Linked DNA regions of Pigmentibacter sp. JX0631. The protein of the gene in region 1 interacts with the protein of each later gene in a pairwise test. Links are inferred from orthologs where the notes say so. Each region holds a gene or a part of one and is shown in the gene's direction. Other genes may lie near its edges. The genes, in order: QEJ31_RS05620 and QEJ31_RS11550.

Region 1 (12,656 bases):
AAATTAATTACAAAAGTTTATTCTCTTTCTGATAAAGAATTTGACATAGCATTTAGTACTTTAGAAACAATGTTAGAAAATTTTAATAATAAGAAAAAAGAAACTGAAAAAGAAAATAAACTTGATAAACAAAAAGAAAAATCAATAGAAATATTAACAAATAAAAAAACAGTTATTGAAACTCAGAAAAATAAATAGAAAATGTTTGATTTTTTGATCTAAAAACTACAGATGTTGGTTTCAAAATATTTTGAGCAACATAACCAACCCATTTCACCTCAATTTGTGTATCATGAGCAAAAAATCCATAGTAAAATTTACTATCAATTGCAACTGCATAACCATTATCTTTGGCTGTTACTGAAACATAACTTTGTACTTCTATATCTTTGCCTGAAACATCAATATTTGAAATAGAAAAATATTTGTTTTGCTCAAAATTGTTTACTTCTTTATCAATATTAGTTTGAATATTTTCACTGTATTCTTTCCTAACTTTTTCTTTTACAATATATAAACCATCATTACTTTTTTGAGTTTTGAATGCATATTCTCCACACATAAAACTTCTAATTCCATTGGCACCAAGTTTAGAAAAAAGTAATGAAAATTGTTCGAAGTAATCATTCGATATAGATATATTTTTATCCGCTGAATATGAAATATCTGTTCCATCTAATTGAAATGAAAAAAATTCAGTGCCTAATGGTCCTATTACACTGGATTTTAGTAAAGAAAAGTTTTTTTCCCATATCCCTTCGATTTCAATAGGTGGAAGACGGAGACTTTCAGTACTAAAATCTGCCAAAAATTGTGGATTTTTACCAACAAAACAACGATTTTGAATTATTTGCGAAATTTTTAATACTTGATCATCATTTAAAACAGGAACAAGCTCATGTTTTTTTTTCATTGTAACACAAGAGGTTAGCAATATAATTAATGTAACTATTATACTTGTATTTAATTTATTCATTAATTTTTCACCATTAATTCAAAAGCTATCTTATTTATTTTTTCCCCTGTTAAATTTTCAACTGTTCTTAATCCAGTTGGCGAAGTGATATTAATTTCTCCAATTTTATTTCCTATCAAATCTAAACCAGCAAAAACTATATTCATACTTTTTAAAAAGAGACCAACTGATTCACATAATTTTATCTGTTCTTTTGACATCTCTCTGATATGCGCTGTACCGCCTTGGGCAAGATTAGACGCAATTTTACCGTGCTCTGGAATTCTTACAAAATCGCCGATGATTACACCGTCAGCAATTAAAACCCTTCTATCACCTTCCGTATGAATTTCTTTTAAATAAGGTTGAACAAGATATTTTTGCTTTAAATGATTATGAATGGATTGTTTGTCTAAGAATGCAATAAGATCATTCATATTAGTAAACAATTGAACATCCTCACCTCCATGTCCTAACCATGGTTTGCAAATAATTCCATCATCAAATAAATTTATATTTTCTTTCAAATATTTTTCAATAATAGAAATATTTTCTGATAAACATGTTGGAATAACATTATTTTTGTTAATAACTCCTGAACTCAAAGCTTTCCAATGCAAAGCTTTTTCGTGATACGCAAGCAGAACTTCAGCTGGATTTAAAATTTTAACTTTAGTTTGCGTCGCTAAAATCCAACAAAGATCTTTATAGCCTTCATTAAAAGGAGGATCTTTCCTAATAAAACAATAGTCAAAAGATGAAAAAGAAACTAAATTCTTTTTTACTTGCTCATAATTAATATTATTTATATTTATTTCTTTTATTTCATTGAATTGATTTAAATAAATTTCTTCATTTAAAAAATGTATATTTTTATCTTCACACCAAAAAACTTCCCAATTTTTAGCGATTGCCGCTTCTGCTAAAGCAAGACTAGAATCTGATTTTAAATTTACTTTTTCCAATTTATCAGCAATAATTAGCAATTTTTTTTTCATAAAAGCCAACTTTCTAAAATTATGACTCAAAACAGTACAAAGGTATATTAAGTGTTTCCAAAAGGCAAACAAAAGCTTGCCCCATATTCCTATAAGATGTTATAAATTATCTTGAATTAATTTGTCACCTTAAAAAGGAGTGAACCAATGATTGATTATAGAAAGCTTGGTTTTGTTTCAGCAAAACAACATACTATCTGTGAACTTGACGGTAATATGCTCATTGAACATGTAATTACTCGTGAAGGATTTAGCGATCATTATTCTATATTATATCAGAAAAGAGCTCCTACACATGAAGTTAAAACTGAAATTTATAAAACAGATAATCCTTTTTTTCCAAATTGCAACAAATTAAACTCAACAGAATTAAAAAGAAGACATTTTCAAACTCCACTTCTAAAAAAAGAAGGAAATTTATTAGAAGCAAGAGCAACATTACTAATAAATGATAGCTGTTCTGTAGGTATTACAAATTTAACGAAAAATGATGAGCATTTTTTTTCAAATGCAGATGCTGATGAATTATATTTTATTTCCGAAGGAGAAGGAATTTTACAAACCATAATGGGTGAATTAGATTATAAGAAAGGGGACTATCTGTTTATACCCAAAGCCATTCCTTTCCGATTTTTACCCGCTATGAAAACAAATATGCTCATTATTGAAGGTAAAAATAAATTTGGCATTCCAGCAGAATTTAAATTACCCAACGGACAAATAAAACTAGATTCCCCATACAATCATCGGGATTTTCATGCTCCAAATAGACTTTTATCAATAAAAGATAATGAAAATTTTTCATTTATAATTAAAAAAGATAATACACTAACCAGACATGAATACACAGATTTTCCCTATAAAGTTGTTGGATGGGACGGATGGTATTGGCCTTTCTCGTTCTCGGTTTATAACTATCAACCTAAAACTAGCTCAGTCCATTTACCACCCACAGTACACTCAGTTTTTAGCGCTAATAAGTTCTATGTCATGAATTTTGTTCCAAGAATGCTTGATTATCACCCTAAAGCAATCCCTTGTCCGTGGCCACATTCCAGCTTAGATTGTGATGAAGTTATTTTTTATGTCAGCGGCGATTTTACCAGCAGAAAAGGAATATCTAACTATTCTATTAGTTTCCATCCATCTGGGATTCCCCATGGTCCTCACCCAGAGCGTTATGAACAAAGCATTGGCGCAAAATATACTCAAGAACTTGCAATAATGGTTGACACATTTGAACCTTTATTTGTAACTGAAGCTGCAGGGATACTTGAAGATAAAAAGTATCATTTTACCTGGGATAGTCCTAATCATCTATAATTATTAAATAGAAATGGCTTAAAGAATGGCTCACAAAGAATCTGATAAAACTTATAATATAGTTTTAACTGGCGGTGGTACAGCTGGACATGTTTGGCCACATTTTGCATTATTTGAAGCAGAAAACTCTCCCTTATATAAAGCTTCCAACGAAAAAAAAATAAATGTTTATTATGTCGGCTCCCAAACAGGCATGGAAAAAGATTTAGTTACTACGAATAAACCCAATTGGCATTATTTCTCTATTTCAACTGGCAAATTAAGAAGATATTTTAGTCTTAAAAATTTTTCAGATCCTTTTTTAATTCTTCTTGGTATTCTCCAAGCTTTTTTCTTTCTTGGAAAAGTCAAAGCATCTATTGTTTTTTCTAAAGGAGGATTTGTTTCAGCTCCCGTAGTATGGGCGGCGTGGTTAAGAGGAATTCCTATTATTATTCACGAAAGCGATGCTACACCTGCATTAGCTACTAAATTAACAGTCCCATTTTGCAATAAAGCGCTTGTTTCATTTCCAGAAACTATTAAAAAATTTCATCCTTTTTTTCAAAATAAAGTATTAGAAATAGGTTTACCTATACGCGAATCTTTATTTTCTGCTACAAAAGAAGAAGGTCTTAAATTTTTCTCATTACCTAACAACCGAAAAACCATTTTAATTTTTGGTGGTAGTTTAGGTGCACAAAGTCTGAATCAAAAAATGTACACAATTATTCCCGAGCTACACAAGAACTATAGTATTATTCATATTGTTGGTAAAGGTAACAGACAAGAACTACCTGGGCTTGAATATTATCGCCAGCTCGAGTTTCTTACAGACGGAATGAAATATGCTTATAGTGCTGCTGATTTGGCAATTTGTAGAGCAGGAGCGAGTAGTATTTTTGAATTAGCTGCAGCAAAAGTTCCTATGATTCTAATTCCTTTAGGTCTACATGCAAGCCGTGGCGATCAAATTATAAATGCAAGAATATTTATGAATAAAGGATGGGCTCAATCAATTGACGAAAATACCTTTCAAAATGACTCCGCCATTCAATTAATAGATTCTACTTTTAACTCTTTGGAAGAACGAAAAGTTGCTTTAGAAACTTCACCAGCTAAAGACTCTGCTTTAAAAACGGGACAAATTATCTGGGAAACTATGATAAAATATGGAGATATTTAAAAAATAATGACTCTAAAGTTTACAAATGATTTACAAAAATTTTTTATTACCGAGCAAAAAGATGCTGATTCAGTTGAATTTTCTGTAAATTTAGAAAATTTAGATTTAATTACAAAAGAAATTAGTCTTTTTTTCCAAGCAGGAGATTGGCTTTTTCTTGATGGAGATCTAGGCTCAGGTAAAACTACTTTTGTTAAAAATTTGTTGGAAAATTGGTATTCAAGTGAGAAAGGCTCTAGTCCCACTTTTTCAATTCTAAATATATTTCAATTAAGCAATTCAAGAAATAATATAGAAAAAATAGTGCATCTTGACTTATATCGAATTAAAAATGGAAATGAATTATTTTTTCTTGGACTAGAAAATGAATTTTCGTTAAAAAATTCATTTTGTATCTTTGAGTGGCCTTATAATATTGAAATTGAAGAATATAATTCTTTTTTTAAGATAACAGGCTGCCAACGTCCTAAAAGAATTTTTGAAATATCTATTGAATTAGGTGAGCAAAATAATTCTAGACTGTATTGCATAAAAAAAATAAATCTTTAATTTCATTCTTTACATGTGTCAAATATTTAATTTTCTTAATCTAAAAAAATAATTTACAATATATTAAGTTCCTTAATTAAAGGAAGTAATATGAAAATCAAATTATTTGCATTTATAGTAAGTATATTTTTCATTTATACAGCTTCTGCAATAAAAATCACATTTTTAGTCCCAGGTAAATCGAATGAAGATTTTTGGGTAACAGCAGCAGAATTTACCAGAGCTGCTGCAGTAGAACTTGGATTTGACTATGAAGTTTTATATGCCGAACGTGATAGAGAAAACATGATAGATCTTGTCTATAAAATTGCCAGCGAAACAAATAAACCTGACTTTGTTTTAATAGTGAATGAAAAAAACTCGGCACCACAAATGCTTAAAATATTGAATAATAATAATATTAAAACATTTCTAGTACATGTAGATTTAACAGATGATCAAAAAAAAGTTATAAAATATCCAAGAAGTATATATAAAAATTGGATTGGAACTGTTGTTGCAGACAACGTTCCTGCCGGATACCAAATTATGAATGAAATGTATAAAAATATTCCAGAAAATTTAAAATCAAAAAAAATGTTTAAATTAATTGCAATCAATGGAGATAAAGAAACAAAAACATCTCTCGAAAGAGAAAAAGGTTTATATAAATTTTTAAATGAAAACAAGAGTATTCAACTTCTCCAGATAATAGCAGCTGAATGGGATAGGGATATAGCTTATCAAAAAACAAATCACATGTTTGATAGATACAAAGATATTGATTTTATTTGGGCTGCTAATGATCCAATTGCATTAGGAGCATTAAAAGCAGTCTATAACCATCAAAAGCTACCAGGTAAAAATATTTATATCGGCGGATTAAATTGGTCAAAAGAATCTTTAGAAGAAATAAAAAAGGGAACAATATCTACTTCACTAGGTGGACACTTTATTAATGGAGCATGTGCAATTGCAGTTATCTTCGACTATCTTAAGGGAATCGATATTAATAGTTCTAATTACGAAATGAAGATAAATTTTTTCTCACCTATTGGAAAAAAAGAGGTAGATGAATATTTTAAATATTTAGATAAAAGCAATTGGAATAAAATTAATTTTAAGAAATATACAAAATTCTATAACAAAAATTTAAAAGAATATAAATTTAACCCCAAAGAAATATTGAAAGACTATAAGTAAGATTGATCTATTCTTAATTTTTGAATTTTCTCTGCAATTTCTTCGTACGATAAGTATTTTGAATAAGTATTTTGCAGCAACTCAGTATTAAACATATATAATGAATAGCCATAACTTACATTATGTGATTGAATTATAAATAAACCATTTAACAGATATCCATTACTTCCAAAAGTATGCCATTCAGACATAAAATTATTCGCAGGTTGCACGATATAGTATGCATCACCATATTGTTTGATACATTCGTGTGTTAATTCTTCAATTTTATTGATACCTCCTTTGAGGTCGAAAAATTCAATAAAAACAGCAGGAAAAAAAACCATTTCTTTCCAACTACCATCAACAGTTACTTTTTTATTCCCATTTTTTAACCATTTCCAATTGTGGCTGATGTTGGAGCAATAAACATTAACAGTTTCAGCTAATGAATAATGACATTGAAGAAAGATAGTGAGTATTAATAATTTTTTAAAAAAGTTCATAACTCCTCCATTGAAATAAAATTAATTTTTTATGCTCTATTTTTTTTCCAAAGATTACAACTTATAAAAATTATTTTGATTTGAATACTTTGCAGAACATTTTTAAATTATTTACCTTTTTTTTATCCTTTTGTCTACTTCTAAAGATTTTCAGTTTCTCTATTTGCATAAAAAAAGGATTTTTCATATTTGAATACACTAAGTCAATAATTTTTTATCAATATGATGTTTTCACAATAAAATATGTATCTTTTTTGTTAATTAAAATTATATTTATAAAGCGGAACTAATACAAAATTAACGAAACAAATTCAATTAAGAACATTAATTAATTATAAATTTTATAAACTTATTCATAAATTATTTGACTTAATAAAAAAATAAAAATACTGTTTACTTTTTTAATGAAGTAACTTTTGATACAAAAGGATTTTCAATGAAACATATTTTTGCAATTATATTTCCACTTTTAATTTACTTAAATCATGCATTTGCGATGAAAAGTAACGAAAATTTAGACAACATTCCGCAAACTTTGAAAGAAAATATTTACTCAAACTTAGATGCAAGTTCTTTAATTAATTTATCAAAAACAAGTACTTCTTTAAATGAAAGTATAAGTGAATATATTAACTACACAAAAAAACTAAGTACAATTAAAATAAATGGGACAAAAAATGAAATTTCTGAATATTTAATGTTACTTAACAACAATTTGAATGAAAAATTAACTAATACAAATAATTTAATTATCGATTATTTTGATTCCTATGATGACTTAAGATTTTATGACAATAGAGCTTTTGGACTTTTACTATTGGCACTTGATACATTTCCTAATTTAAATAAATTTACTATGATATTTCATGATTCTACCAATAATAATATTTTTGAATCCATCTCTATTGAAATAAAAGGAAATGAAATTTACTTGGTTGGAAGTTTTGAAAGATTATCTAGTTTCTTTAAGCAATTTTTTGCAATCAAAAATAATGAAAATATTTATAAAGTTAATATGACCCTCAACCGCAATAAAAATGCTGGCTATCATTATAGCGATATTGATTACATATCGCATTACATGATTAAATACATACCAAATATTAAAATTATTCAAATTGATGATAAAAACGAATCTTATACAAAAGATAGACATTTTTACACAGAAGAAAGTGTTAAAAATTATTTTATAAATAATGATAATTTTAAGAGCAAATCTTTGTTTGTTATTCTAAATGGTGAAGTAAAAAAATACAACAAAAATTAAAAAGGATTTAGTACAGTGCGATTATTATATATTCTTTCAATTATTTTATCTTTTCTAGTCACAAATTCATACGCCGAAAATGAGAAAGATTTTTTAAGCAACCTCCCGCAAGAACTTGTTTCTGAGATAACTAAAAATCTTGATCCACAATCAATCATAAACTTAAAAAGTACAAGTAAGGCTTTAAAAACTCAAGTAGAAACATATTTAACATATCTAAATAGCAAAGATGAATTAACAATAAAGGGAAATATTGCTGAGTTAAAAAAATGGCTAAAAATATTAGATTTTTCATTAGCAAATCAAAATAGCCAAGTTAAAAAACTTGTTCTAAAAGTTAGCGACAGTAAATTTGAAAATTTAAACTGGTATTGGAATAATTCTGAAATTTTTAATGACTTGTTACAGAAAATTTCAATTAAATTTCCAAATATTGAACATTTGGTAATTGAAAAATTTATCTATAATTTTCAAAGTCGTGTTGAGTATTCAGAATTTAAGGCTTATCCAGATAAACTATATTACATAGGTACCGTTTCAACTATAGATTGGTTAATTGTTAACTTTTCAATGTTTAAAACATACAACAACATAAAAACAGTCCAATTTGATCTTCTAAAAAACTCCAGTAGAGTAATGAGTAGCATTCATTCATTAGATTTAGCATCTACAATTAGTGTGCAATTGTTACAGCTTGATACTATTATTGTAAATGACATTGATAATTACTATTTTGAAAAATCTTATTTTTTCTCACGTGAAGAAATACTTTTAAATATTGTAAACATAAAAAAATCATTAGGCGTATCTCCAATTAATCCTATTTTCGTGATTTTAAGAAATGGAATAGAAGAAAAATACTATTTTAGTAATTAAAATATTGAAATAGCAAAATTTTTCCTAATAAAAAATGGTAATTTTTTACTTTACAGTTCCGAAAACAAAAAGAAAAGGAACAGATTTTGAAGAAAATTATCGTTATTTTTTTATCAATTTATATTTTTCCAGTTTTTGCGAAAAGAATGAAAGAAAATCTTTGTTACAAGTGTTATCAAGGATGCTTAGGAAAGCCTAAATATAATTCATTAACGCCTAAAGAGGTTGTTAATTTTCTTAAAGATGGAAAATTGTATATAATAAAGGATTACAACAATGCACTTGCAAAAAGTGACTTGAGCATTTTAAAAAGTCATGAATTTTTGCGAGATGGAACATACTTTATAAATAATTACGTCACATTTATATTGGGCTGTAAATGTTTTGAAAAGTGCCAAGATAGCAGTTGCAACACAAAGTAACATACTTATAAATTTTACCTTAGTCAGAATTATTTTATTTAAAAAGTTGAGTTCTAACTTTTTTTTTCATACAATTATTTCTAGGAATAAACTAAAAAAGGAAGAATAATATATGCTAAAAAAAGTGCTGTTTTCTTTGATAATTTCATTACCTTTTGTTGCTTCAGCTAAATCAATTTTAGAACCAGGAGAAACTCTTGTTGCAGGCAGAGTTCTTCAATCACCAAATCTTTGCTTTACATTAGGATTTAGAGATCAAGGGAATTTAGTAATTACAAATAGATCAGGAAAAGTAATTTGGAGTTCAAATACTTACAATACTTTTGCAACACAGCTCTATATAGATTATGGTAGTAATTTAAAACTTTTAAACTCAACCGGTGCTCCAATTAATTGGCAAACTAATACTTCTGGGGCTTTTGGCTTTTTGAGATTGCAAAATGATGGGAACTTAGTAATTTATAGCGATGCATTTAAACCTTTATGGTATACAGGAAGTTACGACGCTTCTTGCGGATAAGGTGCATTTAATACTAACCACAATTAGATGGTAAAATTAATCTATGGGCTCCTTAGTGTGTTCTTACAAAATTACATCAATTGTATAAAAATTATAATTTATTGTTAGTTTCCAATATTTCATCAATAATCTGTTGAATTTCTGGGTTTTTCCAAATTAAATGTTCATGTAGCTCTAATGCGATCAACGTTGGTGCTAATTTTTTAATAGTTTCTTTTGCACTTATCTTTGCATTCTCAGTTGCTGTAGCCGAAGTAAGAATTTTTGCATTTGCTAATACCGCAGCAACAGTTCCTTTTCTTGCTTTAATCCCATCAATTTCTAATTCATTTATATCATTAGGTAAAATATCTTCTGGCATTATACTCATGAACCACCTCCAAAGATTTAATAAAAAAACCTAAAACAGGCTATTATTATATTAATGTGCTAAAAAAAGCAATGATTTTGAATTTAAGAAACATCATTTACTAAATAAAATTCTAACATTTAGTAATATAAATATACCAAACTTAATTTTTCCTTTACTAAAATATCTTTTATTAATAATATCAAAAGTAACTTAATTACTAGGGGAAGAGTAAAAACATGAGCTCTGAAAAAAATAAAAATATTGCGCTCAAATGGTTTGCAGCTTTTAATCAACATAATCTAGAGAATCTTCTTTCACTTTACGCAGAAAATGCTGAACATTATAGCCCAAAATTAAAAATCAGGATGCCTGAAACAAATGGACTTATAAAAGGAAAAAATGCATTAAGTGAGTGGTGGAAAGATGCATTTGAAAGACTGCCCACTTTAAAATATGAGCCCAAAAAAATTATTGCTGATAATGATACCGTATTTATGGAATATATTCGGCATGTCGAGAATGAAGAAATATTAATGGTGTGCGAAGTTCTTGAAATAAAAAATGATGTCATTATATTTTCTAGAGTTTATCACTGTTAATACTGTAATAATACCACATTGAATAAATTTAAACTGCTAAATACAATTTTATAATTTGACTAAATGTAATTAATAGCAATTTGTAACAGTATTACTTGCCCATAATGATCTTAAAGAATTCCATGCATATACCACTAAATTACCGTCACCCTGCATTACAACCCAAGCTCCTTCGTGATTTTGCGTTTGCGAATTCCAAGTAGGAGTTCCATTGTAAGTATAAGTTACAAAATTTCCGTCTCTTTGCATAAAAGCAATATATGTTGCTGTATTATCAGTTCTAGATGACCATATTGCTTGATTATTTATGTTTTTATAAATTACCAAATTACCATCATGTTGCATAGCTAATCGAAAACAACCATTGGAAGAAGTTAACTGATCCCCCCTTTGAATATATTCGCCAGGTAAAAGCCTATCTTTTGCAACTAAATCAGATATAAAACTCATTGCACAAATTACAGAAAGAGTCTTCAAACTTAAAGCTCTCATAAAATCTCCTTTTATTAAATTGAGATTTTATTTTAATTTAAAACATGAAATATAAAAATGTCATTTATTTAGCATTACTTAAAATAGTTAATAATGAAGTTTAGAATTTAATTGAAATTTAGAATTTCATTATAAAAGATTATATTATAAACAAGTATAATTCTATTTAACAAATTAAACAGAATTATACTTTGCATATTCAGTTTTAATTTCATCCATTAAAACTTTTACTATTTCATCGGTTTTAATTTTACGTGCTTCCATTCTATTGTCCCGATATTTTAATTCTACACAGCCTTCTGCCAATGTTTTTGGAGAAAGAATAACACGAAATGGAATGCCAAATAGATCTGCATCTGCAAATTGCGACCCAGGTTTTTCATCGCGATCGTCAATTAATACATCTAATTTTCCAGCTAACATTTTCTTATAAAGTTCTTCAGATTTTTCTTGGACAGCCTGTTCCTTTTTATTTAAAACACAAAAATGAACTTCAAAAGGCGCAATAGGTAATGGCAAAATAGGACCTCTGTCATCGTGACTTTCTTCAATTATAGCAGGAAGTAAACGTGTAATACCTATACCGTAACAACCCATAATTGGGTATTGCTTTTTCCCCTGATGATCAAGATAAGTACATTCCATATCTTTGGAATACTTTGTGCCAAGATGAAAAATATTTCCAATTTCTATTCCGCGTGTTTCTTTTAGTTCTTTCCCGCATTCTGGACAAGGATCGCCTTCACGGGCTGCTGCAATATCCCCAATAATAACCTTTTTCTTTTCTGAATCAGTTAATTTATCAAGAAAATCGCGTTGGACATTAAAGTTAACAAAGTGAAAATCTTTTTCATTTGCACCTGTTGCAAAATTATTTCCCTTTGCAACTGTATGATCTATTACAACGTAACAAGACTGAAGATTTAACCCAACAAGTCCTGTACTACCGGCAACAGCTCCAGCCTTTGCAATAGCTTCTGGTGTTGCAGGAACAACCTCAGATTGAACTAAAGTCCGCACTTTTTTATCAATGACTTCTAAATCACCCCGGACAAAAGTAATTACAGGAATACCTTTTAAAGTTTGAAACATAACAGCTTTTGCTGTTTGCTCAGCTGAACAATTTAATTGTTTTATTAATAATTCAATTGTTTTTGCATTGGGTGTATGAACTTTTTCAATACTTTTTTCAGCTTCAGAACGAATGACAAATGGTGAAGTAGATATTTCTTCGTTTGCACTGTACTTACAATGCGGACAAGTTATTAGTTTATCTTCACCTGTAGGAACAAGCATTTGAAATTCATGGGAATAGCGACCACCAAAAAGTCCATTGTCGGACATTACACTCACAAAATTTTTGCACCCAGTTCGTTTAAAAAAACGGTTATAAGCAGCAAATACTTGATCATAATATTCTTTTAAATCTTCTTCAGATGTATGGAAACTATAAGCATCTTTCATAGTAAAT
Region 2 (16,744 bases), 1.3 Mb from region 1 along the record:
TATAATACCAGAGAAAAAAAGACCTTTACATGTAAGGGCCGTGTTATATATGTCATCTCAAAAGTAATTGATGATATTAAATATTTACGCTATGGAATTGAAATTATAAATGAATATATTTTGAACCCTGAAGTTGCAAATATAAAATATTACGAAATACCAGATATTTTTACTCCTCACTGTTGGTGTGGTGACGCATTTTTTTTTCAAGAAAAAATAATCTTTAAAGTAAAAAGCTTGCACTCAAATGGAATGATTTTAATTACTTCTGCAAGAAATAAAACCCTGTTACCAAACTTAGATTTACAATTAAAAGTAAGCATTCCGGCGTTAGATGAATTTATTGTCAATACAAAAATTGCCCAAGTAATTAACTCCACAAAGCCGAATGAAAAAGACAAATACTATGTGCATGTAATTTTTGAAAATAAAAATACAAAATTCCTCCAAGTATTTGTTGAATATATTTTATTTTGCGGAGTTGAAGTCACACCCAAAGAATTACGAGAAAATAATTTACCAGTAGATATTATTGAAAATAGTTTATCACATTACTATGCAATGGATAAATTTGATTTAGAAAAAATATATGAATTAAGAAAAATTGGACTATTTGAAGAAATACCAAAAATTATTTCAGATAGCGTAGTAGAAAACGAAAATACTGAAAGTGATCATCCTTTTAAAGATAAATTTGATGAATATTCTAGGCAATTAATTTGTAAAGTTGGAAAAAAACCTATTGCTTGTTTGAGAATTATTTTTAATAATCAAAATCAAGAAAAAACTGAATTATACGAATTCTGTGAGAATATTCCTGATTGGTTATTAACAAAAAAATTTGTAGAAATATCTCGCTTTGCTTGGGACAAAGAATATAGAGAAAGTGATGTTTTTATCAATATGATAAGACAAGTTGTTAGGATAGTAATAGAGTCAGGTCATACTCATATTGTAACAAGTTCTCCAGAACCTTTAATTCCACTTTATACAAAAGTGGGTTTTCAAGTTCTAGATGTACCTTGGAAATCGAAATATTCAACGATAAAAAGCAAAGAATCAATTTTATTCTTAGATGCTAAAGGAATTTTATCTGGAGAAATTGTCATCGAAAAATTTATTTGGAACAAAATATACTCAAGAGTTGCGAATTATTTAGGAATAACAACAAAAGAATAATATTTTAGTTGTTGTTCCTTTTATATATTGCAGGAATTACTGATTTTAATTTATGTTTATTTCCTATCATAGCTTCTGAATGACCGATAAAAAGATAACCATCTTTTGTTAGACATGATGATAATTTTTCTACCGTATCTTCTACAACTTTTTGAGGAAAATATATCAAAACATTTCGACAAAATATTAAATCAAATTTATAAGGAAACTTATAAACTTCGCTTTTTAAATTAAATTTAAAAAATTCAATCATATTTCTATAGTTTTCTTTAATCTGATAACAATCACTTGGAATATTGTTTGATTCTTCAAAATATTTTAATATAAGATCTGCGGATACATGCTCACTAATTTCTTTTTTATAAATTCCTAATTTTGCTTTTTCTAAAACTTGCGTGTTTAAATCTGAAGCTTGAATTTTTATACTAATGTTCTTTGTTTTACTAAAATATTCATTAAGTATCATTAAAATTGTATATGGTTCTTCTCCACTGCTTGATGCAGCACACCAAACTTTTATTTCCTTCCGTTTTTCTTTCAATAAATTTTCTTCAATTTTCGGAAGATTTTGTTTTAAAAATTGAAAATGTTCCTTTTCCCTAAAAAAATGGGTCGTATTTGTGGTTAGAACTTCCAAAAACTCATTAGTTACTTCATTACTTCCAATTTCTATCAGATTAATTAATTCTTTATATGATGAACAATTATATTTTTTTAGAACTTTATGGAGTCTATTTGACATTAATGAAAAGTTTTTTTCGCTAGGATCCATAAAAATCCCAGTTCTATCTAAAAGAATTTTTGATAAACTATTAAACCCAGCTTCATCTGAAATTAATTCATCAAAAGTTAGATTATTTTGTTGAGGTGCTTTAGGCATTTTTTTCCCTCGATAGCATTCTCTACAAAGAATATTATAAAGCAATCACGTTGTCTTTTCGGTACAAATAATAACTAGAATAATACCATGTCGAAATCCTAACACAAATAAATCTGTCATCTCATAGAATAGAATGTAACATATATAAAATACTATTTTTTTGGAGTAAATTATGAGCTGCTTAAAGGAACATCTTATCCTTGTAGTGGACGATGAGCCTGATCTAAGAGAAATGCTTGTCTCTGAACTTCAAACACTAGAAGCAAAAACATTAGAAGCTGGGAATGGAAAAGAAGGAATAAAAATTGTTAAAAATGAAAAAATAGATCTTATTATTAGTGATATTAGAATGCCAGGTGGCAATGGTATTGATTTATTAGATGAAACAAAAAAATTAAATTTACTAAAACCAAAATTTTTATTTATAACTGCTTTTTCTGATTTTACCAGAGAAGAAATTCATGCCCATGGAGCTGAAGGTCTAGTTTCAAAACCATTTGATTTACCTAGCTTAATTGAAAATTTAGAATGGCTTTGCACTGACTTAAAAACAAAATATTTAAAAAAACCAGTACAACCAACATCAACACGCCTCCAAGTGTCTGCCAATAATGCTAATGAATTTATTTTAGGCAGGGGCGGAGCTTTAATGTATACAGGAACAAAGTTACTTGAAGCTGCGGAATTTGTTGAGTTTGAAATTCAATTTCCAGATGGAACTAAAGTGACTGGAAATGGTGAAGTACTTTGGAACGGAAATGTTCAAGATGGAGAAAACTATTGTGCTGGTATTGAATTTAAGTATTTTACTCCAGATTGTTTAGACTATGCAATAAAATTAATTGAGAGTTGCAAATCAATAGCATATGTTCCGGAAAGAACAAAAAAAATAGAATAATTTCTGTTACTTTTTAGCAGATAAAGAATTTACGTATTCAGCCAAATCTTTTCTGTCTTTTTCATTTGGAACCTGCGCTTTAAAGCTTGCCATTCCAGTTCCTGGTACACCTTTTTCTATAACTTCCATAATATATTTTACTGGAGGAAGATTAGCTTTATTATTTTTAAATTTACCTTCAGCTAAATTAGTTGCTTTCATCGCCTGTCCTGAAGGAGTATCTGCTTTTCCAGTTGCTCCATGGCAAAGAGCACAAGTCGCAGATTCATAGAATTTTTTCCCATTTGCAAGTTGTTCAGCACTTGCTCCGCTTCCTTTTGCTGGTGCGGCAATAGCCGATTCGGTTTCAAGCATACTAGTTGTTGAGTTTGCAGCCGTTTCACTTGGTTTGTCTGTTGATTTATTCATTTTAATTAAATCATACCTATAAACAACTATAAACACTACGAGTAACGTTACCAGAAAAGAGACCAGTAGTACCTTTGTTGGGGCTTTCATTTTTTCCTCCAATGAAAATTGAAACCTTAAAAATTTATTGGCATCTTACTCGACAGTCTAAAAAGAAATTTAACATGGAATAAGATAAAAATTTACACTTAAAAAAATATTATACTAAAAGCAACCAAAAGAAAATGATTACCAAAAGTTTAGTCTTCGCATTTTCTTTCAATAAATTATTTTATTGCAGCTTTGATACTAGCTTCTAATTGTTGTGGATTAGCTTCTAGAATTTTTCCATTTAAATAAAAAGTTGGTGTTCCTTTAAAGCCAGTTGAACTATTAAATTCATTTTGAACTTTTTGGATATATTCATTTGGTTCATTAGAATTTAGACATTCCGTAAATGCTTTTAGATCAAGATTGGATTGTTTTGCCACATTGATAGCTTCATCGAGAAATTGTTTTGTTGGATCATTACCAGTTGGATTTGCTTTTGAAAAAGGCACTTGAAAAGCGTTAGTATGATAATCCCAGAAAGATTTTTCACCTTGTTTAGTAGCACAAAACGCACCTTTGGTTAAAGCACCACTCAAACCTTGTGCTGCAAGAGGGTAAGAAATATGGACAAATTTAACTTTATCAGCAAATTCTTTGGAAATTTTTTCTATGATAGGCTCTGTTTCACGGCAATGTGCACAAAGATAATCAGCCACTTCAACAAATACTAAACTGGCGTTTTTATTTCCCCTGGAAGGATAACCTTCTAAATTTAATTTGACCGAAGGAGATGTCGGTGGATTTAATAATACTTTGATTCTCCCGCCCACTTCTAGTTCTTGTATTTTGCGCAGAACAATTTCTGAAGCTTTTTGTTGAGACATTTGCATCTGAAGCTGCGCTTTTATTTTCTCGAAAGATTGCCCCCCAAAAACCCCGGCACCCATTTGGGCAATTATTTTTTCATAATATTGCTTCGCATCTTGCTCAGAAACTGGCGGAATATTCAATAATTCTTCTAATTTAGGAAGTTCTGTAGAAGAAACAGGTTTTCCTGCATCATTTGCCAAAGCTATTCTAAGTGCAATTTGAGAAGCAAAGTTTTTTTCTGCATTATAGATATTGTTTTGCAGAGTAAAGTAATCCATTCCTGAATCACCAGGTAGCATACCTGTATCCCAAGTTTTACCATCTACAACGACAAATGGTTTTCCTAGATTTGCAGATATATCAACTGCTTTTTTGGCTTTTTGGGCAAGCATCACACCTGTAGTAGCTAATGCTCCTAAAATAATACCCCCTATAAAAAAACCAATTATTTTAATGTTACTAGATTTGTTATCTTGCATTATTTTTCTCCATAAATGAAAGGAACGGAAGCTTTCAAAATTCTCAACTATAATTCAATTTCTTCAGAATCATCAAGTTCCGAATGTAATGTAATTAATCTTAGTGGAGAAATTTCTTTAATAATTTTTGCCGCAGAAAGTGGCACTATATAAAACTCATCAACTTCATCCATTGGTCGCCCAATTCCTAATTTCCCACGCGCCAGCATTTCTCTCTGCCAAGAGGTCACTAGAACCTTACGGACTTTATTTTTTTCTGCGAAATAATAAGGTTCTGTAGCATTTGGAGAATTAAGACAATTGCTATTTAAAATTTGTCTAGCCCTGTATATTAACTCTCTTTGCTGAATCAGCAAATCGCGTTGTTTGTTTAATTCTTTATCAATTTCTTTCTGTTTATTTTTTTCTTCTTCAATTTTATCGAGTTCTGCTTTTTTTTCGGCATCAATAGCATCCGCAAGTTGTTTATTTTTCTTTGAATCATGTTCTTGTTTGCGGTTTGAGGCTTCTGCTTTTTGTGCTTGTTTTTTGGAAACCAATCCTGCTTTTAAAAGTTGATCCCTTAAGCTCATCTTTATTCCTCCCTTACCCTTTCATCCTTCTCCCGACTTTTATGAATTGTCAATTTATCTTCAGCTCTGGAAAATAGAAATGTATCAAAAATGAGGCATTTTTTAGAAGTTATCCACATTGAAAGTGGATAACTCGAGGGAGAACAAATGACTTATTCTTAAAAATAAATAACTTCAAAGGTATGCCATTTTATAGAGCACTATTTATACTTAATTGATAGATAATACAAAAATTAGAAATCTAGTTTCTTTTTCGCAAAGATACTAACATGATTTCTTTCAAATTTTTAATTTTCATATCTTTAGAGAGGTATCGAACTAAACTTTCCCCTTCTCAATTGAGAGAAATGATTCTAAAGAATCATCTTTCGTCTCTAACCAACTCGTATGATGATAAGTAGAAAAATTACCAGTTAGAGCTGAACAATAGATTTGATCTCGAAAAGTTATGATATTTTCATGTTTATGTTTTTTCCAAAGAAAAAAATTAGCATTTACCTTATCTATATCTAATTTTGGGTAATCAGTTAAAGATATTAATTCCTTTACATAATCTCCTTGAAATAATACACCGTCATGAGCAGTTTCTAATTTTTCTTCTCTATCTATCCAAATATTATTTTCTATTTGTTGTTCTTGCAATGAAGGTAACGAAAACTTCCCTAGAATAAAGTTACGAGCTAACCATGCTTGGGCATCAAACATATTAAAAGTGTAATACTGATCTTGCATACCTAAATATATTAATTTTGGATTTTCAAACCAAAATATTCCTTTATACAAATGATTTGGCCATAATCTATTTTTAGTTTTTAACTGTAAATTTTCTGCCATAAAGGGAAAATGGTGCTTATAACCTGTACATAAAATAATAGCATCTATTTTTTTTGTTGTTCCATCTTTAAAATATGCAATATTTAATTCTACTTTATCTAGCATAGGTTTTTCTTCCCAATTATTTGGAAAGTTAAAGCCCATAGGCTTTGTTCTGTAACAAGAAGTAATACTTTTTGCTCCGTATTTGTAACATTGAGATCCTATATCTTCTGCTGAATAACTACTACCTACTATTAAAATATCTTTATCTTTAAATTCTAAGGCATCGCGAAAATCATGCGCATGCAATATTCTTCCGTTGAACTTATTCATGCCAGGAAAAGTTGGATAATTTGGAAAGGAATAATGTCCTGAAGCTACAACTACATAATCAAATTCTTCAATATACTCATTATCTTTTTTTAAATTCCGGTATTTTAAATGAAATTTATTTGTTTCGTTATGAAATACGACGCTTTTTACGGGACATTGAAATTTTATCCATTTTTTAACCCCTGCTTTTTCTACACGTCCTTGAATATAATCAAACAGAACCTCTCTTGGTGGGTAAGAAGGAATTTGTTTACCAAAGTGTTCTTCAAAAGAGTAATCTGCAAATTCTAGACATTCTTTAGGCCCATTAGACCAGAGATAACGATACATACTGCCGTGCACAGGTTCCCCAAATCTATCCACACCAGTTTCCCAAGTGTAATTCCAAAGGCCTCCCCAATTATCTTGCTTTTCAAAACAAACAATTTCAGGAATAGGAATGCTCTTTTGCTCTATAGCTGCAAAAGCTCGCATTTGAGCACACCCTGATGGACCAGCCCCAATAATAGCAACTCGAGTTTTCATATAAATCCTCATTAATATTTAAATACTTGCGAAATAAATATAGTAATTAAAAAGAAATTTTAAATTATTAGAAAAGAAATATTGTTTTTTGTACACAAAAAATATATTACAACTATTTTTTCAATTTCTCAACTAATATGCTATTATTTTTGTACTTTCTATAATTTAAAAATGCCTTTACAAATACCTAAAAGAAGAAATATACCCTTTAGGACAGTTGGAATTGATTCATGCCTTCTAAGAATCAAGCACAATTTAATAACCTTAATAGATTATTAGAAATAACTATTAAATTGAGTATAAAATAATGGAGATTCACTTGAAAAAAAGAGAAAAAGAACAAGAAAAAATAAAACAACATGGTGAGCACAGAAGAATCCCAAAACCAAGAAAAAATTTAGAAATGAAGATATGTGGTCTCCATTCTTGTAAAATGTTATTTAGCAAACGCCCTCAGGACCTTATTCGTGTTTATATTACCGAAAATATGCTAAAAGAAATGAATAAAGTTTTAAAATATTGTGCTGAGAAAAAATTAGCTTATCGTATTTTAACCGAAGAAGAAATGCTGAAGGTTTCTGAATCAAATCATCATGAAGGAGTTTGTTTTTTAATTCGCCGTACTCCTTCTTTAAGCTATGAAGAATTTCTTAAAAATGAAAATCTAGTTAAAAATACAAATTGTATTGTTGCACTCGAAAATGTCCAAAATCCACATAACTTAGGAGCAGTTATGCGTGTTTGTGCAAATTTTGGAGCAAATGCTATACTAGTATCACATGCAGATGCAGCATTATCGGGTGCAGCTTATCGTACATCAGAAGGTGGTGCTGAGTTTATCAAAATAATTACTACAGATAATTTTAATAAAGCTTTGGAGAAATTTAAAGCATCTGAATATAAAATTATGTTAACTTCTAGTCATAAAGGTACGAATATATTTAAAGAGAAACTTCCTAAAAAATTGGTATTTGTTTTTGGATCAGAAAATTCTGGTATAACAGAACCCCTCTTAAATAATGGTGATAAAATTATCCAAATTCCAAGTTCAGGTAATGTAGAAAGTCTAAATATCGCATGCGCATCAAGTGTCATTCTTGCTGAATATTGGCGAATTCATAAAGAATAATTATATAAATAAGAGTAGCATTATTATGTTGCCAATTATTTTGGTAACTTTAATTCAATGATAATAAAACAAAAAAATAAAAATAAAACTTTTCTTTTGTCAAAAAACTGATATCTTACATCTTGTAGTTCTAAGTTTGTTTAGTTAAATATTTCAATATCTAAATATTATTCAATTTTAAAATTAAAGGATTTGTTATGTTAAGTAATAGACTAACGATTGATGAATTATCAGAATTAATGAATGGAAATGGAAAAAGTGACTACGAAATATATTTAAAAACAAAAGACTTACTTTCTCTACAAACAAATTATAATGAGCTTTGTAATGCAGATGAAATTCATTTTCAACTAGTACATCAAGCAGAAGAACTATTTTTTAAATCCTTAAATTTTTCTCTCCTTGAAATCAATAAATATTTATTAGAAAAAAATTATCAAAGAATTATTAGCAATTTTAAACGTGCACATAAAGCACAAGAGTGCCTTTTAAAAACAATTGAAATTCTTCATTCTATGTCTCCAAGAGAATATCAAGATATTAGATTAAAATTAGGTAACGGGAGTGGCCAAGATTCGCCAGGATTTAAATCATTTTTAAAAATTTCTACAACTCTTTGGCTTTCATTTAAGGAACTTTTTGGCATTCATGATATTTTAGACTTTGAGAAAATATATCATACAGAATATGTCCATAATGATGTTTATTTAATTTGTGAATGTTTCCTTGAATTGGATGATCTTTACAACAAATTTCTTTATTCCCATATGAAATTAATTGGTAGAAGTATTGGGCTACAAGCGCATTCAATGAAAGGTAATGTTGTTACAAATCTCACTAATAGAATTGCACGCTCCCTTTTTCCAGAGTTATGGGAAATTCGTTCAAAAATGACTTCAGAATGGGGGCATCAGTATGGAGTGGTTCGAGATAGTTTAAGTTCACAAAAAGTTATTTAAAAATTAGGTTTTCCAATGTCTTTATTAATCAATCAGTTTCTAAAACCAAACGGTCTTTACTTCCTTAATCACTCAATGGGCTGTTTAAACAAAAATCAAGAAATTGCTAAAGAGCTTTATTTCCATTCATGGAAAAATAAAGGTGGAAATTCTTGGGAAGAATGGCTCCCTTATCTCGAAAATTTCCATAAAATTTTAGCAGAAATAACTTTTAGTAAATCAAAAAATTTTTGTTATCAAATAAACAATTCTTCAGCACTCTTAAAAATTATTCATGCAATACCAAAAAATAATAAGCGGAAAAAAATTATCTTAAGTGACTTAGAATTTCCATCAATGCAATTTATTTTTAATTTTCTCCCAAAAGATTTTTATGAATTTATATTGATTAAAAGTAAAAATGGAAGAATTCAAACCGAACAATGGTTAAATGAAATTGATGATAAAACACTATTTCTTTTAGTTTCTCATGTAACTTATGGTAACTCATTCAAACAGCCTATCGTCGATATTGCTAATAAGTGTAGAAAATTTAATGTTATATCCATATTAGATCTCGCCCAATCAATTGGGGTAATTCCAATTAATTTAGAAAATTCTAATTTCGATTTTGCCATTGGATCATGTTTAAAGTGGCTTTGTGGTGGAACTGGAACTGGATTTATCTGGGCAAACAGCAGTGTATTTGGTAAAATTAATTCAAATGCATTTGGTTGGTTTGGGATGGAAAATATTTTTGCTGAAAATATTGATGAATTAAAAAAAAGTTCAAATTCAAGTCAATTTATGGATGGTACTCCATGTATTTTACCTTTAATGCTTGCAATTGAAAGTATTAAATTGTTAAATAATATTGGATTTGAAAATATTTATAAAAAAAATCAGGAATATATTTCTTATCTTCATAGCTATATGCAAGAAAAACCAAAAATCAAAGTACTTTCTCCGCTTCAGCATGATGAAAGAGGAGGTACTTTCGTTTTTTCTACTAAAAATGATGAACAGTTTTTAAATTATTTAAAGCAGGAAAAAGTCTTTGTAGATAGCAAACCTAATTATGGAATTAGATTTTCACCCCATATTTACAACACATGGGATGAAATATATAAATTTAAAGAAATTGTTGAAAATTTTGAATTTTAATTTTTCAATAAATAATTAAAATAACTTAAGTTTCCAAAAATTACTTGGTTGATGAAAATCGGCTTTTAAAATTTCATCTTTTTTTCTTTTCTTATTTTTTAATTGAGAATACTCTACATGTTTCCAAGCTGGTGATAAGTAATATTTGCCATAACCCAGGCTTAAAGCACATTGGAAAGAAATAAAATTTTGCTGCTCACTAATAACATTTTTTAAATTATTAAAAGTAAAATTCATGCCAAATACGTATCTTAAATCTTTATCATTATGGAAATGAATACTCATATTATTAATTGTTAAAGAGTCCCATAATTTAAGATTTGGTTGCAAATTTTGAGTTGATCTTTGCCTAACTCCATCAAATTCAAAAGCAATCCATTCACCATTTGGAGTTACTTCAAATTCTAGATAACAAGTTTTTGGTTTATCAGGATGCGCAAAAAATATTTCACTTACACTAAAATTCCAAAGCTCATCTATAAATTTTTGGTTCTTTTTTCCATACTTTTCAGCAACTGGAATAGAAAATATTTTATTTGGATTGTCTGTTGTAAAAGTTTTCCATTGAAGAAAAGGTTTCGCAGGATTTTTCTTTGCATCTTCAAGACTTATTAATTGACATAGACTTACAAATACATCAGGACGACCATTAAATGGAGTTTGAAAATACTCGAAAAAGGGGCCCTCATAAAGAATTTTTGGAAATTCATTATTAGAATAGAAGAGCTTAGTAACAAAAGAATTTGGATAATAAAAAAGACCTACCCATTTTTTTCCATGTTCATTTTCATAACTTGGACCTAAATTTTCCATCCCACATTTTTGATACATTTCTTTGGGAAATAAACCTACGGGTTGTACTTCTAACTCCAATTCTGCATTTAACTCTTTTTTCGCTTTACTTCGCATAATAGCTGTTAAGTTAAGCATGTCTTTAGTTTTTGCAGAACCCATATTCCAAACAAAATTTGCATGAAATTGACTAACTTCCGCAGCACCTACTTTTAAACCTTTTAACCCTAATTCATCAAATATTTGTCCACTTGGCTTGCCTACTGAATAATTATTTTTAAATGTGGAGCCACAACTAGGTAAAAAGAAATGTTTTTTCTTGTGCCTATCTTCTTCACAAATAAGCATATGTTTTAACAGTTTTTCAGCAGCTAATTTATTTGGAAAAAATAATCTCACTCCAACGACAATTTCTGGTTTGTGCATAAGTGTTGTTAATTTATATCCCTGAAATATTTCTTCTGAAGTATAAGTTTTTATATATCCATAATGATCTATAGTTAATACATTTTTGACAATTTGAGATATCTCGCCCCCGTAACAACGAGCATTCATTCTAACAGATGCACCAACTTGCCCTGGCATTCTAAACATCCACGAAGCACCAGCTCTATTTGCAACCATACATATTTCTGCAATTTCAGTATTTGTAACACCTGCTTCAACAAATAAATATTCATCAGTTTCCCAAAACCAATGATTTAAATTTTCAAGAGAAAGAATAACTCCTGAAAAATTTTCATCTGAATAAACAGAATTACTACCAGAACCTAAAATCGAACAAGGTAACTGCTGAGAATGGCACCACAAAATAGTTTGCTGAATTTCAAATAAATTTGAAGGAGTTGAAAAGTAACGAGCTATACCACCCATTTTATAATAGGTTTTTTCTTTTATATTTTGATTTTCAACAAAATAATCCGGAATTTTTTTTTGCATTTTTACTTTCCAAGAACTTGTTTTACTTCTTCTTCATTACAATATTTCGGACCACCAACATAATTAATAATTGCATTAATTTCTTTTGCTATAGAAGGATATGAATAATTTAATTTGTCTAAAGATTCACATATTTCCAAAAATAATAACTCTGTTTGTTTTTCTAATTGCGTTAAACTTTGTTGATAATTATTATTATCATATTTTGCGTATAAATCACCTACATTCCAATTTTCAGGCGGTAAATGCCCCAATTGAGTTTCGATAATCTTTAATTCCATTATTTTATTTTTTATATTATCAGGTATTTTATTATCCTCTTTTTTCTCTACCATTCCAAATTTTCCTCAGCTTTATTAATCACAAAATATCTTTGATAAATACTCTTTGACATTCTTACTTTAAATATTCCTTCATCTTGAGTCCATTTTGCTTCTAATACTCGAGTATGAGAATAAATTAATGACAACATTTTAGAATCTTCATAATGCACATTAAAAACTTTTTCTACCATATTTAGTGCAAGAAACTGTACAATAGTTTCTCTAAATTTTTTTATATCTTCTTCTTTTTGGCTAGATATGCATATACTTTTTGGATAACTACGCATTAGTATTCTAGCCAATTGTGGCTCACCTTTAATAGCATCAATTTTATTAAAAATTATTATTTTTGGAACGTCAGATGCTCCTACCTGACGTAGTACTTCGTCAGTTACTTTAATATGCTCTTTATAAGATTTATTGGAAATATCTACAATATGCAAAATAAGATCAGCTTTACAAGCTTCTTCTAAAGTACTACGAAAACTTGCTACTAATCCATGAGGTAAATTTCTGATAAAACCAACTGTATCGGTTATCAGAATATTCATGTTATTTGTGCCGCGAATTTTTCTTACACTTGAATCAAGAGTTTCAAATAAAGAATCTTTAGCAGACAAATGACTCTCAGTTAAAGCATTCATTAATGTGGTTTTTCCAGCATTAGTATATCCAACTAAAACTACATTCCATTCATCTAATCTATTTTTTCTTTGCGTTTCTCTTTCTTTTTGGATTTTTTCCAAATCTTTTTTGAGAGAAGCGATTTTGTCTTTCATGCGTCTTCTATCAATTTCAAGTTGTGTTTCACCGGAACCTTTTACTCTTCCACCAACACCACCTCCTCCTCTTTGTCTTTCCCATGCAATCCAAGCATTTGATAACCGAGGAGCCATATACTCTAAGTGAGCTATTTCGACTTGAGTTCTTGATTCTTTTGAACGCGCATTTTTTTTAAAAATCTGGAGAATAATACTTGTTCTATCTAAGACTGGTTTGTTTATTAAATTTTCTAAATTTCTAACTTGTGTTGGGGAAAGCTCTTGATCAAAGGTAACATAATCAATTTGTAACAATTGACAAGATTTTTTAATTTCTTCTGCTTTTCCTAAGCCTATATAAGTTGCTGGAACAGGTTTATTTTTCTTTTGAACTGAAACGCCGAGACATTCGTCACCAAGCGTTCTTACTAAAGCTCCTAATTCTTGTAAGCTTTCCTGAATTTCAACAGGATTGTCTTCAGGTAGTTCTAAACTTACTAGATAAGCTTTCATACCAACTATATCACGATTTTCTAGTTGTATTCTTGCTTTTTCTAACTCTATGGTTTTTTCAATATCAATATTTGTTTTATTCAACGATTTTCCTCAATAAATTTGGTTATATCTTTAATTTCTTCGCTAGAAATTGTATGCCCCATATTACTGTAAATTTTATTTCTTAACCGTTTCACACCTAAATCTTTTAATGAATCCAACATATCATAATATGTTGCAGGAAAAATAACTTGATCTTGATTTCCATGCAGAACAAGCATAGGTGTATCTATTACTTTTCCTGCATAAGCATTTTTAATCGTATGTGCTTGAAAAATAAAACCACTTAATGCCAAAATTCCAGCGAGTTTTTCTTTTAATTTTAAACCACTATAAATTGCTAAAGCAGCTCCTTGTGAAAATCCCAAAAGAAAAACTTTTGAATAATCAAGCTTGCAAACTTCAATGGCTTCATTGAGAAGTTGTAAAACTAATTCTTCTGAATTTCTTCGTTCTTCAGTAGGATCACTAAAAAGTGGGAACCATTGTGCTCCATCAAAGCCCATAGGATAGTTTTTTGGCCCTTGTGGAAAAAGCCAAAGAACATTTTGAATATTTATTTCATTTGCTAAAGAAGCAAAATTTGCAGCATTATCGCCAAAACCATGTAAACAAATAATAATATTTTTAATCTCATCACCTCTAACGTTCGATACAACTTTTAGAGGACTATTTATTTGAATAGTTTTCTTACCTTTAGCATTATTTGAATTTGATTGTATTGACATTCTGTCTCCAATGGGTGAATTTGACATTTAATAATGTCCAGTATGGCAATATACTCAATTTTAGATCACAGCAAAACACTAGAGGCAAATCTTATAATGATTCGATTTCTAGCTTTTATACTTTGCAGAATTTTTTTCAAAAGAATTTGTATATCAGGAACACCTTATACAGGTGGAAGTTCAATATGGGCTTCAAACCATTCTAGCGGAATAGTTGATCCGGCTGTTATGTTAGGACTTGCACCTGTACAAATTAGACCGCTTGCAAAACATACGCTTTGGGACATTCCCGTAATGCGCCAATTCTTGAAATTGACGAGAGCTATTCCAGTAACTCGTTTGCAAGACATCAAAAAAGATATTCAAGCCCAAAAAGAAATGTTGGAACAAGGAAATTTTGAAGCCGACTGGCGCGCAAAAGCAAATAATGAAGCCTTTCAAAAGGTTGGAGATGCTTTACTAGAGGGAGATAGTATTCTTATTTTCCCTGAAGGGGTCAGTCACGATGAACCTTTTATTTTCCAGTTAAAAACAGGTTTAGCCCGGATGGCTTTACAAGCGATGAGTAGATGCAAAGATGAAAACTTTACCGTTGTAGTTCAACCAGCAGTTATAGATTATTCAGAAAAAGATGAGTTTCGTAGTGAGTTATATTTGCATTTTTGTGAACCCGTCGTAATCACTTCTAGTGATTTTTCTGTGAAAGATATCATGGATGGGGTGCGAGAATCCTTAGAGTCGGGTTTTGCTAGTTTTTTCAGCTGGGATGAAAAAAGAAATTGGCGCTTTTTATTTGAACTTGCATATGGAAGAAGCCCATCTTCTGCAAGAGAGTTTAGAATTTTTGTTGAACAAAACCGTCCTAATTTTGATTCTGACCAAATTATCATGGCAAAAATTCAAACCATGCGCAGAATGATGCAAGCTGTAAATGTTTCACCTGCACAACTTGTTTGGGGAGACAACAATTATAAAAAGAGAAATTTCTTTTGGGTAATGATTCGTCATGGATGGTTTTATCTTTTTGTTTCTTTTCCAATAGAAACACTTGGTACATTAGTTTGGGTTCTTCCTGCCAAAATATGCGAACGACTTGCTAAAAAAAGTACATCAGACCGAGACGTTCGGGCTACAATGAAAATTGCGCATGGAATGTGGTTTTTTCCTCTTTGGGCATTTCTCATGTCTTCTATTTTTACTTACTTTGCAGGTGGCTATTTACCTCAAATCAATAAAATCGTATTATGGGTTGCTTTCCTTATCTTAACTCCAACATTTCTTGCGTTAAGTTTGATAGTCCAAGAAAGCATTAATTTTTTCCCAGGCTTTTTACGCTTAGCTAAACTTCGCTTTTTCTTTCCCAGAGGCTGGTATGAACTCATGAAAGAATGGAGAGAAATTTCAGACGGAGTTATGCAAAAAATAAAAGATTCTGAAGAACAAAATTTAAAAAATAAATCTCTTAATAAATAGGGTTTTTCCTGATATGCCATTTGCAAAAAAAATATTTGATTCAGATTTTGAATCGTACTTAAAACGAAATTTTCCTGAACATGCTCGAAGAATCATTCAAGCTCGCTCCATCGCCAATCTTGTCCGTTTTTTTTACCCTTTACTTTCATTTTTAATTCCAATAGTTTTCTTTGCTACTATTGCATTAATTATCGCTTTATTTAAAAGTAAAATATTAGAAGAAGCTCAAAAAGGACGATTTTCAGAAATTATAACAAACACTTCAATTCAAAGTGTAATAGCCGGAGTATTTGCAGTTGGTATTGTTTTTGCTTTTATTTCCTTTATAATTGGTTTAACATTTGGGTTTTCTAAAGCTAGAGATATTCTTTTTAAATCAGAAGAACTTGAAGCAAAAATGAAACATATTTGGTTGATCGATAAAAAGGATTCCCAATTACCTCACTTAATAAGAAACCAAACAACAGATCATGAACCAGAAGCATAAAATTGAGAAATTTATAATTTTTTTAAATGGTTCAAATTCCCATACAAATGTTAAAGTCTTTGCAAATAAACAAAATTCCTCATCCTTAACTAACTTAAATGTGAATGAAATTTATATTGCTGATGGTGGATTGAATCATTTTCTGCGGAATAAAATATCTTGTAACAAAATTATTTGGGCTGGTGACTACGATAGTTTGACAGAAAAATCCAAAAAATTTCTTGACAAAAACTCAGTACGTAACAATATGAAACAGGAGAGAGAGCTGATTGTTGAAGAAATCTCTTTGCAGAAAAATAAAGACTATAATGACTTTTCATTTTTATTAGAATTAATAAAGAAAAAGTCAAAAAATATTCCAATATTTATCGAAATATTTTTTGGCTTAGGCGGAAGAAAAGACCATGAAATAGCAAATATATTTGAAGCAAAAAGATTTATTAAAAACCATGTTCCTGGGGGGAT

The links.
Region 2: the proteins of QEJ31_RS05620 (region 1) and QEJ31_RS11550 interact in binary tests that used the Escherichia coli proteins (3 or more experiments, as listed by UniProt). The link is inferred for Pigmentibacter sp. JX0631 from one-to-one orthologs.

Annotation. Positions count from the first base shown.
Region 1 is NZ_CP123622.1:1,298,343-1,310,998, forward strand. Bases 2,500-5,371 are described here. They hold QEJ31_RS05620 (UDP-N-acetylglucosamine--N-acetylmuramyl-(pentapeptide) pyrophosphoryl-undecaprenol N-acetylglucosamine transferase), read left to right. Parts: upstream 2,500-3,301; coding sequence 3,302-4,441; downstream 4,442-5,371. Other genes in these bases: QEJ31_RS05615 (homogentisate 1,2-dioxygenase), read left to right, coding at 2,500-3,276; tsaE (tRNA (adenosine(37)-N6)-threonylcarbamoyltransferase complex ATPase subunit type 1 TsaE), read left to right, coding at 4,448-4,990; QEJ31_RS05630 (ABC transporter substrate-binding protein), read left to right, coding at 5,081-5,371. Outside these bases: QEJ31_RS05600 (hypothetical protein), read left to right, coding at 1-198; QEJ31_RS05605 (hypothetical protein), read right to left, coding at 173-976; QEJ31_RS05610 (hypothetical protein), read right to left, coding at 976-1,953; more of QEJ31_RS05615, read left to right, coding at 2,101-2,499; more of QEJ31_RS05630, read left to right, coding at 5,372-6,172; QEJ31_RS05635 (hypothetical protein), read right to left, coding at 6,163-6,657; QEJ31_RS05640 (F-box protein), read left to right, coding at 7,094-7,924; QEJ31_RS05645 (F-box protein), read left to right, coding at 7,940-8,800; QEJ31_RS05650 (hypothetical protein), read left to right, coding at 8,887-9,222; QEJ31_RS05655 (hypothetical protein), read left to right, coding at 9,335-9,742; QEJ31_RS05660 (hypothetical protein), read right to left, coding at 9,834-10,112; QEJ31_RS05665 (nuclear transport factor 2 family protein), read left to right, coding at 10,331-10,693; QEJ31_RS05670 (hypothetical protein), read right to left, coding at 10,763-11,185; QEJ31_RS05675 (proline--tRNA ligase), read right to left, coding at 11,360-12,656. UniProt on the Escherichia coli protein: Cell wall formation. Catalyzes the transfer of a GlcNAc subunit on undecaprenyl-pyrophosphoryl-MurNAc-pentapeptide (lipid intermediate I) to form undecaprenyl-pyrophosphoryl-MurNAc-(pentapeptide)GlcNAc (lipid intermediate II).
Region 2 is NZ_CP123622.1:2,641,027-2,657,770, reverse strand. Bases 6,370-9,214 are described here. They hold QEJ31_RS11550 (TrmH family RNA methyltransferase), read left to right. Parts: upstream 6,370-7,309; coding sequence 7,310-8,119; downstream 8,120-9,214. Other genes in these bases: QEJ31_RS11540 (aminotransferase class V-fold PLP-dependent enzyme), read left to right, coding at 9,094-9,214; QEJ31_RS11545 (tryptophan 2,3-dioxygenase family protein), read left to right, coding at 8,317-9,078; QEJ31_RS11555 (NAD(P)/FAD-dependent oxidoreductase), read right to left, coding at 6,370-6,990. Outside these bases: QEJ31_RS11585 (GNAT family N-acyltransferase), read left to right, coding at 1-1,179; QEJ31_RS11580 (protein-glutamate O-methyltransferase CheR), read right to left, coding at 1,184-2,059; QEJ31_RS11575 (response regulator), read left to right, coding at 2,232-2,957; QEJ31_RS11570 (cytochrome c), read right to left, coding at 2,964-3,455; QEJ31_RS11565 (thioredoxin domain-containing protein), read right to left, coding at 3,632-4,744; QEJ31_RS11560 (DUF2058 family protein), read right to left, coding at 4,792-5,316; more of QEJ31_RS11555, read right to left, coding at 5,635-6,369; more of QEJ31_RS11540, read left to right, coding at 9,215-10,221; murB (UDP-N-acetylmuramate dehydrogenase), read right to left, coding at 10,237-11,952; QEJ31_RS11530 (hypothetical protein), read right to left, coding at 11,955-12,287; GTPase HflX, read right to left, coding at 12,281-13,633; QEJ31_RS11520 (prolyl oligopeptidase family serine peptidase), read right to left, coding at 13,630-14,319; QEJ31_RS11515 (1-acyl-sn-glycerol-3-phosphate acyltransferase), read left to right, coding at 14,416-15,792; QEJ31_RS11510 (hypothetical protein), read left to right, coding at 15,806-16,279; QEJ31_RS11505 (hypothetical protein), read left to right, coding at 16,263-16,744.